Regions from separate parts of the Rhizobium sp. 42MFCr.1 genome, predicted to be linked through region 1. Evidence: predicted binding sites of a transcription regulator. Region 1 holds the regulator's gene; each other region holds the start of a gene.
What was found. Region 1 encodes PhoB, which activates phosphate uptake and scavenging genes when phosphate is short. Its sites were predicted from a motif close to TGTCATNNANCTGTCAT; they were not measured.
Positions count from the first base shown of each region.

Region 2: the regulator PhoB is predicted to act here: its motif matches at 2,507-2,523, upstream of C934_RS0100900 (UDP-2,3-diacylglucosamine diphosphatase).
Region 3: the regulator PhoB is predicted to act here: its motif matches at 1,405-1,421, upstream of C934_RS0106040 (DUF2794 domain-containing protein).
Region 4: the regulator PhoB is predicted to act here: its motif matches at 1,800-1,816, upstream of C934_RS0122940 (NAD-glutamate dehydrogenase).

Region 1 is NZ_KB897832.1:7,415-12,151, forward strand. Features, by position in the region: gene C934_RS0115790 (GcrA family cell cycle regulator) at 70-603, shown strand; gene phoB (phosphate regulon transcriptional regulator PhoB) at 697-1,380, opposite strand; gene phoU (phosphate signaling complex protein PhoU) at 1,417-2,130, opposite strand; gene pstB (phosphate ABC transporter ATP-binding protein PstB) at 2,174-2,989, opposite strand; gene pstA (phosphate ABC transporter permease PstA) at 3,004-4,326, opposite strand; gene pstC (phosphate ABC transporter permease subunit PstC) at 4,323-4,737, opposite strand, start outside.
Region 2 is NZ_KB897818.1:173,948-178,684, reverse strand. Features, by position in the region: gene dgcA (N-acetyl-D-Glu racemase DgcA) at 1-287, shown strand, start outside; gene C934_RS0100905 (MFS transporter) at 239-1,459, opposite strand; gene C934_RS0100900 (UDP-2,3-diacylglucosamine diphosphatase) at 1,623-2,447, opposite strand; gene C934_RS0100895 (NADP-dependent malic enzyme) at 2,675-4,737, shown strand, end outside.
Region 3 is NZ_KB897821.1:102,776-107,512, reverse strand. Features, by position in the region: gene acnA (aconitate hydratase AcnA) at 1-105, shown strand, start outside; gene C934_RS0106045 (DUF1223 domain-containing protein) at 341-1,078, shown strand; gene C934_RS0106040 (DUF2794 domain-containing protein) at 1,444-1,845, shown strand; gene C934_RS0106035 (GNAT family N-acetyltransferase) at 1,853-2,410, opposite strand; gene C934_RS0106030 (Bax inhibitor-1/YccA family protein) at 2,520-3,248, opposite strand; gene C934_RS0106025 (ABC transporter permease) at 3,427-4,737, opposite strand, start outside.
Region 4 is NZ_KB897846.1:26,234-30,970, forward strand. Features, by position in the region: gene C934_RS0122925 (lytic murein transglycosylase) at 1-107, shown strand, start outside; gene C934_RS0122930 (carbonic anhydrase) at 169-810, opposite strand; gene pdxY (pyridoxal kinase PdxY) at 873-1,748, opposite strand; gene C934_RS0122940 (NAD-glutamate dehydrogenase) at 2,003-4,737, shown strand, end outside.

The DNA of each region.
Region 1 (4,737 bases):
CTCGGATACGTCCGTGGCAACGGTGAAGGATTCTGCCTACACCAACGCTAATAAGGCGGAGACAGGGGCATGAACTGGACAGACGAGCGCGTTGAAAAACTGAAGAAGCTGTGGTCCGAAGGCCTGAGCGCCAGCCAGATCGCAGCACAACTTGGCGGTGTAAGTCGTAATGCCGTCATTGGTAAAGTCCATCGTTTGAGTCTGCCCGGCCGTGCCAAGGCCGGCGGTTCGACGACCACCGTCAGAACCCCCAAGCGCACGACTTCGGCGCCCCGCGCCACGAACTACGCCTCGCGGATCACCACACGCACCGTTACCCGCCAACAGGGCGCGACGATGCTCAAGGAAGAGATCGAAATCGATACGGTGGAGGAAGTCCGCTTCCGTCCGGCCGCAAATGTAATCGTTCCGATTTCTCGCCGCCTTGGCCTCACCGAACTCACCGAGCGCACCTGCAAGTGGCCGGTCGGCGATCCGCTCAATGACGACTTCCACTTCTGCGGTTGCGAGTCCCCGGACTCTTCCCCGTATTGCACGTATCATCAGCGCATGGCCTACCAGCCGGTCAACGAGCGCCGCAAGGCCGCTAACCGGGTCGCCTGACCCGGAAGCCGGATAAGGAATAAAGAAAACGGGCCTTCGCGGGCCCGTTTTTCGTTGTATTGGAAAGACCTTTCAGGCTCTCGCCTGAAAGGATCAGGCTTCCATCGAATAGCCGGCACCGCGCACGGTGCGGATGACGTCCTGCATGTTGGAAAAGTTCAAAGCCTTGCGCAGGCGGCCGACATGGACGTCAACAGTACGCTCGTCGACATAGATGTCGTGACCCCAGACGCCGTCGAGCAACTGCGAGCGCGAGAAGACGCGGCCGGGCGATGCCATCAAGAACTCGAGAAGGCGGAATTCGGTCGGGCCGAGGCGGACTTCGCGGCTCTTGCGGTGAACGCGGTGTGTCTCGCGATCCAGCTCGATATCGCCGCACTTCAGCAGCGTCGAGAGCACCTCGGGCTTGGCACGACGCAGCATCGCCTTGACGCGAGCGACAAGCTCCGGCGTCGAGAACGGCTTGACGACGTAATCGTCAGCACCGGTCGAGAGGCCGCGAACCCGTTCGCTTTCCTCGCCACGGGCGGTCAGCATGATGATCGGCAGGCGCTCGGTTTCCGGCCGCATGCGCAGGCGGCGGCAGAGCTCGATGCCAGACACGCCCGGCAACATCCAATCGAGGATGAGAAGGTCCGGCGTGCGTTCCTGAAGCCGGATCTCGGCCTCGTCGCCGCGCAGGATGGTATCGACCTCAAAGCCTTCGGCCTCAAGGTTATAGCGGAGAAGCACGCTCAGCGCTTCTTCGTCTTCAACGACAGCTACTTTAGGGATCATTCGTTTCGGTCTCCTGGGGGCGCGGTCGCGGAATGACTATTCAGTGACTGCGCCGACGGTGTTGGCGGTATCGTCCTTCGGACGTTCGCCTTCCGGCTGGGCACCGGTGGCCATGTAGTAGATCGTTTCGGCAATGTTGGTGGCGTGGTCGCCGATGCGCTCGATGTTCTTGGCGCAGAACAGAAGATGCGTGCAGCTGGTGATGTTGCGCGGATCTTCCATCATGTAGGTGAGCATTTCACGGAACAGCGAGGTGTACATCGCGTCGATTTCCTCGTCGCGCTCACGGACCGATTTTGCTTTGTCGGCAGCACGGCTCGTGTAGACGTCGAGGACTTCCTTGAGTTGGACGAGGGCGAGCTCGGACAGGTGCTCGAGGCCGCGGGCGAGCTTGCGCGGCACGCCGGCGCTCTGTACGGCAATGACGCGCTTGGCAGTGTTCTTGCCCAGGTCGCCGACGCGCTCCAGGTCTGCCGCGATGCGGATGGAGCCCATGATCTCGCGAAGATCGGCCGCCATCGGCTGGCGGCGGGCGATCGTGACGATCGCCTTGTCGCCGATCTCGCGCTCCGCGTGGTCGAGGATCACATCGTCCGAGATGACCTTCTGGGCAAGAACCGTATCGCCGTTTACGAGCGCGCGTACTGCATCCGAGACCATCTGCTCGGCCAAGCCGCCCATTTCCGAGATACGGCGGGACAGGAACTTCAAATCATCGTCGTAGGCAGAAAAGATATGTGTCGATGCCATAGGGCTCATCCTTGAATATCGTAAGTGCTACCGAGACGGCCGATCAACCGAAGCGGCCCATGATGTAGTCCTGGGTGCGCGGATCGTCCGGGTTGGTGAACATCTTGTCGGTGTCATTCTCCTCGACGAGGTTGCCAAGGTGGAACATGGCTGTGCGCTGCGAAACACGGGCGGCCTGCTGCATCGAGTGCGTCACGATGACAATCGTGTAGTTCTCGCGGAGCTCGTGGATGAGCTCCTCGACCTTGGCCGTTGCAATCGGATCGAGTGCCGAGCATGGCTCGTCCATCAGGATGACTTCGGGGCTGACGGCGACGGCGCGGGCGATGCAGAGGCGCTGCTGCTGACCACCGGAAAGACCGGTGCCGGCTTCGTGAACGCGATCCTTCACCTCATTCCAGAGGCCGGCGCGCTGCAGGCTGTGTTCGACGATCTGGTCCATGTCGGCCTTCGACTTGGCGAGCCCATGGATACGCGGACCGTAGGCGACGTTTTCGTAGATCGTCTTCGGGAACGGGTTGGGCTTCTGGAACACCATGCCTACACGCGCGCGAAGCTCCACAACGTCGATATCCGGATCGTAGATATCTTCGCCATCGAGCGTGATCTTGCCAGCGACGCGGCAACCGTCGATCGTGTCGTTCATGCGGTTCAGGCTGCGCAGGAAGGTGGACTTGCCGCAACCGGATGGGCCAATCAGGGCGGTCACCGTGTTTTCACGGATGTTCAGCTTCACGTCGAACAGCGCGCGCTTCTCGCCGTAGTAAACGGAGACGTCCTGGCCGATCATCTTGTAGGGAATGGTGTTCATCTTCTGATCAACCGCTTTCTCAACTGCTGCTTCCGTCAACATGTTCATAATGTTTACTCCGTTTACCAGCGGCGCTCAAAGCGACGACGCAAGAGGATGGCTCCGAGGTTCATGAGGATCAGGAATAGGAGCAGGACGATAATGGCGCCGGAGGTCCGCTCGACGAAGGCGCGCTCGGCTTCATTGGCCCACATGTAGACCTGCACCGGCAGGGCCGTCGAAGGCTCCATGGGCGTCGCCGGAGCATTCGCGACGAAAGCGACCATGCCGATCAAAAGCAGCGGCGCCGTCTCCCCGAGCGCGTGCGCCAGACCGATAATCGTGCCGGTCAGGATACCGGGCATCGCAAGCGGCAGGACGTGGTGGAAGACCATCTGCATCTTGGAGGCGCCGAGGCCGAGCGCGGCCGAGCGGATCGATGGCGGGACGGCGCGAAGCGCTGCGCGGGTCGCGATGATGATCGTGGGCAAGGTCATCAGGGTCAGTACCAGACCACCAACCAGCGACGCTGAACGCGGCAGGCCGGCGAAGTTGATGAAAACAGCAAGACCGAGCAGACCGTAGACGATGGAGGGAACCGCCGCGAGGTTGTTGATGTTGACCTCGATCAGGTCCGTCAGCTTGTTCTTCGGTGCAAATTCCTCGAGGTAAATCGAAGCGGCAACGCCGATCGGCAGGGAAAGGACGAGCACGATCAACATCAGATAAAGCGAGCCAACCAGGGCGACACCAAGACCGGCGGCCTCGGGACGGCTGGAGTTGCCGTTGACGAAGAGCCCGGTGTTGAATTTCTTGTGCAGCGCACCGGTTTCCGCCAGCTGGTTCATCCAGCCAACCTGCCTGTCGTTCACCTTGCGGTTCTTCTCGTCGACCTTGAGGTCAATCTGACCCTTGTTGGCGGAGTCAACGTTGGCGTCTGCAAGCAGGGTGATGTTGACTGTCCTGCCGATGAGCGACGGATCGGCAACGACCATGTCGCGCAGCTGGATCGGCGCGCCCTTGGAGATCATAGCGGTCGCGTCACGCACCTCGGGACGGCTCGATGCATTGAGGTTCAGCGTCTTGACCATCGCGTCGCGGATGAGAACCGAATAATTGGCCGCGATCAGCACGGACGGATCCGTTGCGCGCTTGTTGTTCGGGTCGATGGTTTTCTCGCTGAACTCGATCGGCAGCGTGATCGCCGTCTGCAGGAAGGCCGTGTAGCCCTTGCTGACGACGCTCGTCAGCAAAACCGCCAGGAAGATCAAGCCAAAGGAGATCGCAGCGATTCCATAGATGCGGAACCGGCGCTCGGCGGCATAGCGGCGCTTGAGGCCGATGTCGCGACGTTCAGGCGCCTTCGAAACGACAACGCCCTGACCCGGAGAAACAATATCCGTCATTCGTACTGCTCCCGGTATTTGCGCACGATATAGAGCGCGTAGATGTTGAGGCAAAGCGTGATGAAGAACAGCGTGATACCAAGCGCGAAGGCAACCAGCGTCTGCGGCGAGGTGAACTCCAGATCACCAGTGAGCTGATTGACTATCTTGACAGTGACTGTCGTCATTGGCTCGAACGGGTTGATCTGGATGCGCGCTGCGACACCCGCCGCCAGCACCACGATCATGGTTTCGCCGATGGCGCGCGATGCAGTCATCAGAAGCGCGCCGACGATGCCGGGCAGCGCCGCGGGAAGCACCACCTTCTTGATTGTCTCCGAACGCGTCGCACCGAGACCGAGCGAACCATCGCGGAGCGCACGCGGCACAGCGGTGATGATATCGTCGGAGAGCGACGAAACGTATGGGATC
Region 2 (4,737 bases), on a different contig from region 1:
TCGCCAGCCTTCGCGACCGCTACGACGCGATCAATATCAAGCTCGACAAAACGGGTGGCCTCACGGAGGCGCTTGTGATGAAGAAAGAGGCGCAACGCCTTGATTTCAAGATCATGGTCGGCTGCATGGTCGGCACGTCGCTGGCAATGGCGCCAGCCGTGCTGCTGGCCCAGGACGCCGAGTTCGTCGACCTCGATGGACCGCTGCTGCTTGCTCGCGACCGCGAACCGGGACTGCGTTATACGGCCTCTCTCGTTTTCCCGCCGGAAACGACGCTCTGGGGCTGAAGATAGTAAGCCGCGATAACCAGCCCGAGACCGGTCAGGGCGACGAGTGCCATCACGTAGTAGCTTGCGAGGCCGAGCCAAGCGTAGATGTAACCGGAGGCGATGGTCATCAGCCCCATGAACATGCCGTTGTAGAAGAAATACGCGCCCTGCGCCGACGATTCCTGCGTCTCCTGCACCGAGGCGACGATACGTGTCTGCACGCCCGTATGCACGAACGCATAGGTGCAGGAATGCATGCACTGAAGCAGGAAGAAGCCCCAGAACCCCCAATGCATCGGGAACAGAATCCAGCGACACACGCTGACCGCCGCCCCGAACCGGATTAGCGTCCAGGCGCTGAACCGGCGGTTCAGCCGGCGGGAAAGAAAGAAGACGGTCACTTCGGCCGCAACGCCAGCACTCCACAAAACGGCGATCTCGGTGCCGGAAAAGCCGAGTTCTCGCCAGTAGAGGGATGCGAAGGCCTGCAGCACCGCGTGGCTTGACTGCTGGATTGCGACCCCGATCAGCAACGCCAACAAATGGGGCTGGCGCAGAGAACTCCCCGTTGCAGCCGAGATATCGACAGGTATCCCGCGCCTGCGCGTCGGGCCGATCCGGGGACAATAGATAGCCATCACAACAGTCATAACAAAGCCAAAGGTCATGACAGGCAACACCATCTCGCCACCCCAATGCCCGATCAGCTGCCCGCCGATCAGAGTGGAGACGATGAACGCTACCGACCCCCATACCCGCATGGAGCCGTAATCCAGACCCCAGCGCCGCACTCCGGAGATCACGATCGATTCGACAACCGGGACATAACAGGCAAAGGTCGCTCCCTGGATCGTGTAGACGATCAGCACCGGCCAGAATGTGTTCGTCCAGTAGAGCGCGATGGCTGTCAGCAGCGACAGGACTCCGGAAAACAGCAGCACATCCGCTCGCTCCCTCATCCGGTCGGCATACATCGCCACGATCGGGGCGACGAGCACGCGCACGACCATCGGCACCGCGAGGATGACGCCGATCTCGTGGTCGTTGAATTCGTGCTGTGCAAGCCACATCGGAAAGAAGGGCAACGCAACGCCATTGACGAGCAGGGGCGCGCAGTAAGACAGGGCACTGAGAAGCCGAAAGCGCGGCGGGGCGCCCTCGCCTGTCTGAGGGTTTTGAGCGGGAATCATTAGGTGGACCTGCAGGAAACTGAACGCTGCCTATCACGTCAACCTAAGGGCGACTATGGCAAGAAATTGCCCGATTGAAACGTTTAAAAAAATAAATAGGGCCTGTCGCAAAGACACAACGGGCTAAACTGATGCATTGAATTGCTGGCTTGGGAGATTGCGCCTAAGCGGCTTGCCGGGCGACGTCCTTTTCGCGATGCCCGATCGCCATCGGGACCGCCTGCGTACCGCTCATGGAACGCCATTCGATCAATTCAAAGGCGCCGTCTTGATGCTCGGCGATCGCCGTACAGCTTTCGACCCAGTCTCCAGTGTTGATGTAACGGATCCCGTCCATGTCTTCCATGACAGCGTGATGAATGTGGCCACAAATCACGCCGTCCGCACCGTGCTTACGGGCTTCGTCGGCAACGACGCGCTGGAACTCGCCGATGAAGTTGACTGCATGCTTCACCTGAAGCTTGGCCCATGCGGAAAACGACCAGTACGGCATCCCCATCCGGCGACGGATTGCTGCTAGGCCAATATTGATTATGATCGCCATGTCGTATGCCCAGTCGCCGAGATAGGCGAGCAGGCGGGCGTTGCGCACCACGACGTCGAACTCGTCGCCATGCAGCACGAGGTACTTCTTGCCGTCGGCCGCTTCGTGCATGATGCGCTCGGCAACCTCGATGCCACCGAAATGGGTGCCTGGAAAGTCACGAAGGAATTCGTCGTGATTGCCGGGGATATAAACCACCCGCGTGCCCTTGCGCGCCTTGCGCAGCAGCTTCTGGACCACGTCGTTGCAATCCTGCGGCCAGTACCAGCTGCGCTTCAGTCGCCAGCCATCGATGATATCGCCGACGAGGACGATGGTATCGGCCTCGTGATGCTTGAGAAAATCCAACAGGAAGTCCACCTTCGCGGCCTTGGAGCCGAGATGCACATCGGAAATGAAAAGCGTACGGAAGTGCCGCGTATCCATATTGTCCCTCACAAGCATCCTGCTCGTGTCCCATGGTTCACCTGACCTTCCAAAACCAGAGTCGTGTTTCAGGAAGATGACATCCGGTTGTCACGCCCGATTTTCCCGGTCTCTACAGACCTGCGCTCCCCCCACGGCAGATTTGCGCTGTTTTCGCATTTCGAACGGAAATTCCGACTGTTCGACCATCCCGTTTGATGTATTGAAGGCAGTTCAAAGACAGCATGCGGCAGCCGGAGGCGATGATGGATCATCACGAAAAGTCCAAGACGGAAAAGAATTTGGCAGGTGGAAGCCTCGACGAGCAGGCGCTCTACTTCCATCGCTATCCGCGTCCGGGCAAGCTTGAAATCCAGGCAATCAAGCCGCTCGGCAACCAGCGCGACCTGGCGCTGGCCTATTCCCCCGGCGTCGCAGCACCCTGTCTCGCCATCCGCGACAATCCCGAGACGGCCGCCGACTATACCTCGCGCGCAAATCTCGTAGCGGTCATTTCCAACGGTACGGCCGTTCTCGGCCTCGGCAATATCGGTCCGCTGGCATCAAAGCCGGTCATGGAGGGTAAGGCCGTCCTCTTCAAGAAGTTTGCCAACATCGATGTCTTCGATATCGAGGTCGATGCAACGAGTGTCGATCAGATGGTCTCGACCGTCGCCTCGCTCGAGCCGACCTTCGGCGGCATCAATCTCGAGGACATCAAGGCGCCGGAATGTTTCGAGATCGAGCGCCGCCTCCGCAAGACCATGAAGATCCCGGTTTTCCATGACGACCAGCATGGCACGGCCATCATCGTCGCTGCGGCGATCCTCAATGGCCTGGAACTGGCCAACAAGAAGATCGACGAGGTCAAGATCGTCGCTTCGGGCGCGGGTGCCGCTGCCCTCGCCTGCCTCAACCTCCTCGTCACGCTGGGCGCCAAACGCGAGAATATCTGGGTCCACGACATCGAAGGCCTGGTCTACGAAGGCCGTACAGAGTTGATGGACAAGTGGAAGAGCGTCTACTCCCAAAAGAGCGACACGCGCACGCTTGCGGAAAACATCGGTGGCGCCGACGTATTCCTTGGCTTGTCTGCCGCCGGCGTGCTGAAGCCGGAACTGCTGGCGCAGATGGCCGAAAACCCGCTGATCATGGCGCTCGCCAATCCGACGCCGGAGATCATGCCCGATCTCGCCCGCGCTGCCCGCCCCGATGCAATGATCTGCACCGGTCGCTCCGACTTCCCGAACCAGGTGAACAATGTTCTTTGCTTCCCCTACATCTTCCGGGGTGCTTTGGATTGCGGCGCGGTCACCATCAACGAAGAAATGAAGATGGCTGCCGTGCGCGCCATCGCGGCACTTGCGCGGGAGGAGCCGTCCGACGTCGCCGCCCGCGCCTATTCGGGCGAAACGCCGGTCTTCGGCCCGAACTACCTGATCCCTTCGCCCTTCGACCCGCGCCTGATCCTGCGGATCGCCCCGGCGGTCGCGAGGGCTGCCGCCGAAAGCGGTGTCGCCCTGCGTCCGATCACCGATTTCGACGCCTATCTCGACCAGCTCAATCGTTTCGTCTTCCGTTCGGGCTTCATCATGAAACCGATCTTTGCTGCGGCGAAGAATGCCGAGCGCAAGAGGGTCATCTTCTCGGAAGGTGAGGATGAACGCGTGCTGCGCGCCGCGCAGGTGCTGCTGGAAGAAGGCATTGCCGAACCGATCCTGATCGGCCGCCCGCAGGTCATCGAAACGCGCCTCCAGCGCTACGGCCTGCGCATCCGCCCGCTTTCGGATTTCGACGTCATCAACCCGGAAGACGATCCGCGCTTCCGCGAATATGTCGATCTCTACTTCTCGCTGGTCGGGCGTCGCGGCGTCATTCCGGAGGCCGCCCGCACGATCGTTCGTACCAACACGACCGTCATCGGCGCGCTGGCGCTGAAGCGCGGCGAAGCCGACGCTCTGATCTGCGGCCTGGAAGGCCGTTACGAGAAACATCTGCGCGACGTTCGCCAGATCATCGGCAAGCGGCATGACGTCTGCGACTTCTCGGCACTCAGCCTGCTGATCTCGCAGCGCGGAGCCACGTTCTTCACGGACACCTACGTCACCTTCAATCCGACTGCGGAAGAAATCGCCGAGTCCGCGGTTCTCGCCGCCGAGGAAATCAAGCGCTTCGGCATTACGCCGCGCGTGGCCCTCGTTTCCCACTCGAATTTCGGCTCGCGTGAATCCGAGAGCGCGACGAAGATGCGTGCTGCTCTCAAGCTCGTTCGCGAAGCAGCCCCGGAGCTTGAAGTCGACGGCGAGATGCATGGCGAGAGCGCGATCTC
Region 3 (4,737 bases), on a different contig from region 1:
GTGAAGGAAGTTCCGCTGCTGTCGCGCGTCGATACGCTCGACGAAGTGGTCTACCTCAACAACGGTGGCATCCTGCAGACGGTTCTGCGCGATCTCGCTGCCTGATTGTTAACAGACTTGCATGACAATGGCCGCCGGAAAGAGATTTCCGGCGGTTTTTTGTTTGAGTACGAGGTATTTAGATGCCCGGTCACGCTGATGTGTTTCAGCTTGGCTTCTCCGAAGCTTGGTCTCACCCCTTCGTGACTTTCCGTTTAGATCGGGAACCATTATCTCTACGTTCAGACATCGGAACCTATGGCGAAGGGTGGCGGTGGTTGCTGAAGAAAAGGTGCAGTGAATGTCCCCGCGGTTTCTGATTTCTCTGGTTGCAGGTGTGGCGCTTGCCGGCCCACTGTTTGCCCAGGACGCGCCAAAAGGCGTGGTCGAACTCTTCACCTCGCAGGGATGTTCTTCTTGTCCTCCAGCCGATGCGGCTTTCCGCAAGATTGTCGAGGCTGGCGGCGTTATTGCCCTCGCTTATCACGTCGACTACTGGAACTACATGGGCTGGGCCGACACGCTGAGTTCGAAAGAAAACACCGAGCGCCAGTATGGCTACGCGCAGACCATGGGCCGCGCCAATGTCTATACGCCGCAGGTGATCGTCAATGGTCGTGATCATGTGGCAGGGGCCGACCTGGGCGCGATCAATAAGAAAATCGATAGCTATGCAGCCGAAGGCAAGGGATTGTCGGTGCCGGTCACCGCACAGATGCGCGACGACCAACTCGAGATCAAGATTGGCGCGGGCCAGGGCAAAGCCAATGTCGTCATGGTCTATTTCAACCGCGAGAAGACCATCGAGGTCGAGAAGGGCGAAAACAGCGGTCAGAAGATTGCTTATCTGAACAGCGTTGCCGATGTCGAAACCGTCGGCATGTGGGAGGGCAAGGAAACGAGCTTGACGCTGCCGGCCAGCGTGATGCAGAAGCCGGATCTTGAGGGCTGCGCGATTCTACTTCAATCCTCCACCGCCGACGGCAATCCATCGGCGATTCTCGGAGCGACGGTCGTCATGGCTGGGAAGAATATCTGACCGTTTCATCTGCCTTGCGGATGGAAAACGGGGCGGCCCGGCTGATCGTATTCGGGGCTGGGGTTAAGGTCGATACGGTCAGCCGGGCCCTTTGGCGCGCTGGCGCCAAACTCGCACAAAACCTTTTCAGCAGACCAAATCCGGCAAAAAGATCATGCGCAAATCAGGTGCGACGCGGGTCCGAACGGCCCCGCGGCGCAGTCGTGAGGGAATTTCTCCTCCAAATGAGGCGCTGTTTTGACTGAATTGCGGCGCTCGGGAGATTGCACAGACTATGATTAATGTGACTGATCGCCCGCTTGCAATTTGTAAACGCTAAGGCAAACTGTCATGTACCCGTCACAAGCGGAGGCACAGGGAGACTGATGACAGATCAGCCGGATTTGCGGCGCGGCGAGAGCCGGTCAGCCGACAACAGTTCCTCAGTCGTCGTAGATCTCAAGGAATACAAGCAGAGCAAGGATCCAGCGCCGGTTACATTCCACCGACGCGAGCTCGACGCGATTTTATGGATTTATGGCCGCATGGTCGGCGAGGGCGAGTGGCGGGACTATGCGATCGATCATCTGAAGGATCGTGCCGTCTTCTCCGTTTTCAAGCGATCAGGTGAAATGCCACTCTTTCGCATCGAGAAGAATCCGAAGCTCACTGCCAAGCAGGGTGCTTATTCCGTTATCAATACGCACGGCGTTATCCTGAAGCGTGGGCACGAACTCCCCCAGGTTCTGAAGGTCTTCAACAAGGCGTTGAAGCTGGTCGAGAAGTAGCTCGAGCTCAGGCCTTGAACAGCGTGCCTGGATAGGTCGAGGCATCGGGGTCGGTCGCCGCCCCATCACCCAGGGCACGCTGCATGATCATCGTGTCGAGCCAGCGACCGTGCTTGTAGCCTGTTGCCTTGAGTCGGCCGGTTTCTGCAAAGCCCAGTGTCTGATGCAGGGCAATGGATGCCGGATGCGCGCCGCCGATCACGGCCACCATCTGGCGAAAGCCGAGATCGGTGCAGCGTTGGATCAGTTCGGCGAGCAGCAGCCTTCCAATTCCCTTGCCGCGCGCTTCCGGCCCCAGGTAGATCGAATCCTCGACCATCCAGCGATAGGCCGGCCGCGTGCGGAAGGCCGAGGCGTAGGCGTAACCAAGCAGCCCGCCATTCTCATCGATCGCGGCGATGTAGGGGTAGCTCTGGCCCGTGATTGCGGAAAATCGTGCCGCCATCTCGCTCTCGTCCGGTGGGACGATCTCGTAGCTTGCGACACCGTTCAGTACGGATTCGCGATAGATGGCCGTGATGGCAGGGAGGTCGGATGAGGAAGCGTCGCGGAGGAAGATGGGCATTCGGTCGGCCGGCAGATATGACGATGGACTCTTCCAGAAATCATCCTCGGCATGATCGAGCAACAAAAAAGGCGGCCGAAGCCGCCTTTTTCGATAACGTTCCTGTTCCTTATTTGCGGTCGCCCATGAACTGCAGGAGGAACATGAAGAGGTTGATGAAGTCCAGATACAGGGTCAGTGCGCCCATGATTGCCTTGCGGCCGGCAACATCCGCGCCGTCTGCTGCGTAGTACATTTCCTTGATGCGCTGCGTGTCGTAGGCGGTAAGGCCTGCGAAGATCAGCACGCCGATCGCGGAGACCGCGAACTGCAGGGCAGACGATGCCAGGAAGATGTTCACGATCGACGCGATGATCAGGCCGAAGAGACCCATGATCAGGAACGAGCCCATCGCGGAGAGATCACGCTTGGTCGTGTAGCCGTAAAGCGACAGCGCACCAAAGGAGGCGGCCGTCACGAAGAACGTCTGCGTGATGCTCGACTGCGTGTAGACCAGGAAGATCGACGAAAGCGACAGGCCCACCAGCGCGGCGTAGACCCAGAAGGTCGTCTGCGCGGCGGCAACGCTCATCCGGTTAATCCTGAAGCTCAGGAAGAACACGGCAGCCAGCGGTGCAAGGATGATCACCCAACGGAGCGGCGACTGGAAAAGCAATACGCCAAACTGCGTCAGCTGGCCGTCCTGGACGGCGAAATTGAAGCCCAGATAGGCGGCTACACCCGTGATCGCCAAACCCAGCGCCATCAGGTTGTAGACCTTGAGCATATAGCTGCGCAGGCCCTGGTCGATCATCTCGCCAGTCTGTACGCGGCCTTGGTAATTACGAAGGTCAGCCATAGTTTCCTCTTATAAGCTCCGGTGTGGACACGGTGGCGGGTCAACGACCCGGGCGCCGCTGCGGAGCCCAGCATGCCTGCACACAATATGAGCCTTTCGGCTTTCGCAAACAAGGCCCTTGCAACCCGCGATCGGGTTAAATCGCCGTAAGGTGAAGGAAATTTCTCCGTTTGATCAATCAGAGTTCGCGCAAAACGGGTGCCGCTTTCTGGCCGAGGATGCGCCAGGTGCCGATGAGTCCGATACCAACGGTCAGGACCAGAGCCGTCACAAGTGTCAGGCCGGCAACATCGGGCAGGAAGTGCGAGGGGATGCGCATGATCCGGGCGGTGATGAACCAGGCCGCAACGCTGCCGGCAAAAAGGGCGAAGACTGCGGTCGCCGCCCCAAGGATCAAATATTCGTAGCAGAAGCCACGGATCAGCATTCGCCTCGTCGCGCCGAGTGTCTTGAGGACGACCGCGTCATGGGTACGGGCGCGGTTACCGGCGGCCAGCGCGCCGGCCAGAACCAGGACCGAGGCGACCAGCGCAACGGAGGCGGCGGCGCGGATCGCCGTCGCCAACTGCGCCACCAGCGTGTTGACGATGTCGATCGCGTCCTTGACCCGCACGCTTGTGATGGTCGGATACGTGTTTGTAACGGACTTCAAGATCGCGGCCTCCTGGCCAGAGGTCGCCGTCGGGTCGGTGAGCGTCGCCAGCCAGGCGTGCGGGGCGCCGCGAAATGTATTCGGCGAGAAGATCATCACGAAGTTGATGGAAAGCGACTCCCACTCGACCTTGCGCAGGCTCGCAATCCTCGCGGTGATGTTGCGGCCGAGCACGTTGACGGTGATGGTGTCACCGATCTTCAGGCCGAGTTCATTTGCCTCCTCGGCAGAGAAGGAGACGAGCGGTTCGCCGCTATAGTCCTTCGGCCACCATGATCCCTCGGTCAGCGATGCATTTTCCGGCAGCGTTTCCGAATAGGTGATGCCGCGGTCGCCACGCAGCACCCACTGGCCACCCGGCGGAACCTTGCGCTTGGTGACATCCTCGCCGTTGAAGGCGAGGATCCGGCCGCGCAGCATCGGCACTTCGACCAGTTTGCCGTCCGGCGAACCGGCTTTGACGACGCTGCGAAATGTCTCGAGTTCCGACCCCTGAATGTCCACGAAGAAAAAATTCGGCGCGCCGGCGGACATGCGCCCGGTCAGTTGCTGGCGCATGTTGCCGTCGATGAGGGTGAGCGTCACGAGCAGTGCGAGGCCAAGACCGAGAGACAGGACGACGGAGGGCGTCAGTGCGCCAGGCCGGTGGATGTTGCCGATTGCGAGCCGCAAGGCTGGCGAATTCACCCGCGGGCTGCGGCGCGCCAGCCAAGCAATGCCGGCTGCGACAAGCCGCAGGATCACGAAAGCGAAGGCGATCGCGCCGACAAAGACGATCGCGATGAAACGATCATACGCGGTTACGACGGCAAGGCCGGCAAGGGCAACAAGAAAGGT
Region 4 (4,737 bases), on a different contig from region 1:
GTTATCAGCCGGGCGAGCCCAACTTCGCGGCCATCGCCGGCTGGAACGCGGCGACGGTCTACCAGCAGGCGATCGCCTACATTGGACAGCAGATAGACGGAAATTGAGAACAGCGTAGCGTAAGCCAAAAGCGCCGAACCGAACTTCGGCGCTTTTTTTGTTTTGGGCTTAGACGTCCGGGCGAATGAAGTCGCGAGTTTCGGAATCCATCACCCAGAGTTCGCCGGTCGAGATGTCGAACCAGGCACCGTGAAGCGCGATCTTGCCTTCCTCCTCCAATGCCTTGATGTTCGGGAAGGTCCTGAGATTCTCAATGGAGTTGCGGATCGATACGCGCTCGAGCGCGGTCTGACGCTCGGAAGGCGTCATGACATCGTTGGCGCCGATCTGCTCTGCGGCAGGCTTCACGAGCGACATCCAGCGTCCGATAAAGTCACCGGGTGAAAGGGGTTCGGCACTTGGGTCGAGAGCGGCCCTGATGCCCCCACAGCGCCCGTGACCCATGACCACGATGTCCGTAACCTTCAAGGCCTGAACCGCGAATTCCAGCGCAGCCGAGGTGGCATGGAAATGGCCGTCCGGCTCGTAGGGCGGCACCATATTGGCCACGTTGCGGATGACGAACAGTTCGCCGGGACCGGCATCGAATATCAGCTCGGGCGCAGCGCGCGAATCCGAACATGCGACCACCAGCGTACTTGGGTTTTGGCCGTGCTCGGCCAGCGCTTTATAGCGATCACGGGCGTCCGTGTAACGCCCGTTCATAAAGTTGCGATAACCGTCGAGAAGGGTGTTTGGAAAACGCTGCATGATCTTCGATTACAGCTTGCGCCCGGCAAGATCAATATCGCACTGCAAGATAGGAAGCGTCGTCAGCTTTTGCGCCTTTGCGCCGGATGCATCAAGCGCCGCATCTGGACCATCGCCATCGGCGTTGCCAGGCTCGACGAGTCGCTTGCCAGCGTCAATTCATCGCTGCCCCGCTTTACGGCGCGGGCAAGCACCTCGTAGACGCTTGCCGTTGCAAGCTGAAGCGCCTTCTCGTCCTCCATGCCGGAAAGAAGTCGCGACAGAAACAGCGCGGCAAGTAGATCTCCGAGACCATTCGGCGGCTTGTCGATAAGGCGATGCTCCGCCAGCAGCGCATGACGCCCCGAAAGATAGAGGTTCCCTGTGCCGCCGGCCATCATCGGCACCGCTGACGTCACCAGCATGCGGGAGGGCCCCAGCGACAGGGCGGCGTCCATAATCGCCGTATTGTCCTCCAGCGGGGCACCTACAAGCCAGGCCAGTTCGTATCGATTGGGCGTCGCAAGCGAAGCCAGTGGTATCAGATGATCCCTGATCGCCTCCGCCGTTGCCTGTGGTACGTAGAGACCACCCAGATCCCCCATGACCGGATCGCAAACATAGAGCAGGTCCGGCTTGTGCTCGCGCAAAGCCGTCACGAGCCGAGCAACCGAGCGCGCCTGCGCGGCATTGCCGAAATAGCCGGAAAGAACCGCCTTCACCTCGCCGATCCAAGGCGCGCGAATGAGATCGTCGATAGCCGCGTCAAAATCGCTTTCGGTGAACGTTAGCCGCGTCGACCGACCGTGACCGGGATGCCACGGAAGCACGATCGTCGGCAACGCCCAGACCTGGTGACCAAGCGTCTCTAGTGCAAAGACCGCTGCACGATTTCCGACGGAGCCGCGCACAACGTGGCTAGAGATAACGATGACAGTTCCTGCGGCATTTTCCGACATGATGCTCGACTCGGCTTCCAATGAGTGTTGATCCCCTTTTTGCAGCTTCACTGTCAACTGCCCTTCATGCAGGCATGCCAACGTCGCCCCTCAAGAATTTCCACGTACTTACGGCAAACCAAAAATCTTTCGAAAATTTGCGTCCCGGCGGCCAAAAACGCATGAAAGCTGCCTCGGGATGCCGTCTTTTAGAGATTCTTTCGTCAAATCTTCTGCTAACTTGCGCCAAATCGAGGAGATGAGGAGTATCTGCGATGGCTGGCCGAAACAATCCGAAGCGCGAAAAACAACTGGAGAGCGCGACCAAGATCGCGACGGCAACGGGGGAAGCCTACCTCAATCCCGAGTTCCTGTTCGGTCGCGCCAGCGGCGACGACCTGGAACGCTACACACCGGAGATGCTGGCGCTTTCGGCCATCCATTCCGCCAAGGAGCTCGCGGCCTGGGGCAGCAATTCGGCACGGATCACCATCGAGACCATCGCCGATGTGGAGCCCGACGGCGTTGCCGTATCCGTTCTCACGGTCACCGACCACAACATGCCGTTCCTGTATGAATCGGTAATGGGCGAAGTTACCAGCAGCTATCGCGACCTCTACATGGCCGTGCATCCGATCCTGGTGATGGAGGATGGCAAGGCGCCGGAACTTTACTCCGCCGATCTCCCGAGCGAGCCGGCCAATCGCGTCAGCCATATCCAGCTGCATCTTGCCCCTCTAACGACAGCCCAGGCCGCAGACCTCGTCAAGCGGATAAAGACGGTGGTCGAGCAGGTGCGCGTGACGGTTTCCGACTGGAGGCCCATGCTGGACAAGCTCGGAACCGTGATCGATGAGCTTTCCGCTTACAATGCCAGCCGCCGGAAAGCGGAAAGGGATGAAGCGCTTGCCTTCCTGACGTGGCTGCGCGACGCGAACTTCACCTTCCTCGGAATGCGCGAATATGTCTATTCCGGAAAGGGCGCGAGCGCGAAGGTTGAGCGCGACAAGGGCACCGGTCTCGGCATTCTCTCCAACCCAGACGTACTCGTTCTGCGCACCGGCAGGGACGCCGTTACGACCACGCCTGAAATTCTGGCATTCCTCGATGGTCCGGATTTCCTGATCGTCACTAAGGCCAACGTCAAGTCGATTGTCCATCGCCGCGCCTATATGGACTATGTCGGTGTCAAGCGCTTCGATACCAACGGGAATGTGACCGGCGAGTTGCGCATCGTCGGTCTCTTCACCTCCACTGCCTACACGTCGCTCGCCAGCGATATCCCGTTGCTCCGCTCCAAGATCGAACGAGTGAAGGAACATTTCGGCTTTGACCCCATGAGCCACTCCGGCCGCATGCTGGACAACACGCTGGAATCCTATCCGCGCGACGACCTCTTCCAGATCGATACGACGCTTCTGGCGAGCTTTGCCGAACAGATCAATGATCTCGCCGATCGGCCGCGCGTGCGGGCGCTGCCGCGCATCGATCACTTCGATCGTTTCGTTTCCGTGATCGTCTATGTGCCGCGCGAAGAGTACGATTCGATCGTGCGTGAGAAGATCGGAGCCTATCTGAAGACCGTCTATGACGGCCGTGTCTCGGCCTACTACCCGGCCTTCCCCGAAGGCGGAGTTGCGCGCGTCCATTTTATCATCGGTCGGTCCGGAGGCAAAACCCCACGCGTGCCACAGGCAAAGCTGGAGGAGGCCATCCGCGCGATCACCGCGCGCTGGGATGACCGCTTCGAGGCGCTTGCCGGACCGAAGGCGCCGCGCCTGCAGGTAAGCCATGCCTTCCAGGATCTCTTCCCGCCGGAAGAGACCTACTATGATCTCGAGGACATCGCCGCCTGCGCGGCTGGCGAACCAATCCGTATTGCGTTCTACACGCGGGAAAAGGATGGGATCGAACTGCTGTGCCTGAAGATTTTCCATTCCGGCGGCCAGCTCGCTTTGTCCCGCCGCGTGCCATTGCTTGAAAACCTCGGCTTTAATGTCATCAGCGAAGGAACATTCGATATTGATGTCACCCTACCCGGCGGCTCGGAAAAGCTGGTCGTGCTGCACGACATGGAGCTCGAGGCCCGAGGCGGTATCGAGATCGACCTTCACCGCCACGGAGCAACCTTGGAAGAAGCCTTCCTTGCAGCGTTCGGCGGGCTGATTGACAATGACACCTTCAACCGGCTGATCGTCTCGGCGGGCCTGACCGCACGCGAAACCAGCGTTCTTCGCGCCTACGCACGCTATCTGCGCCAGGCCGGCATCCCTTATTCGCTCGACTATATTGCAACGACGCTCGATAAATACCCGGCAATCGCGGCGATGATCTTTCGGCTGTTCCACGACACGCTTGATCCCAAGATCACCGACAAGGCGCGGATGAAGAAGGCAAGCGAACAGCACGAAAAGATCGAAGCAGCACTCTCCGACGTGCCGAGCCTCGATGACGATCGGATCCTGCGGCGCTACGTCAACGTCGTGGACGCAACCCTGAGAACCAACTACTTCCAGCGCAATCCGGACGGCTCGCCGAAAGCGATGCTGGCCTTCAAGCTTGATCCCAATCTGGTCGACGGGTTGCCGGAACCCCGACCATTCCGCGAGATGTTCGTCTATGGTGTCGAAGTCGAAGGCGTGCACCTGCGGTTCGGCAAGGTGGCGCGCGGTGGCTTGCGTTGGTCCGATCGTGCGGAAGATTATCGCACCGAAGTCCTCGGGCTCGTGAAGGCACAGCAGGTCAAGAACGCCGTCATCGTGCCAGTCGGCGCAAAGGGCGGCTTCTATCCGAAGAAGCTCCCGATCGGCGGTAACCGGGACGAGATCTTCAACGCCGGCCGCGAAGCCTACAAAACCTATATCCGCACGCTGCTGTCGATCACCGACAACATCAGTGGCGCCGATATCGTGCCGCCGAAGGACACGGTAAGGCTTGACGGCGACGATCCCTATTTTGTCGTGGCCGCCGACAAGGGGACGGCCACATTCTCGGATACCGCCAACGCGCT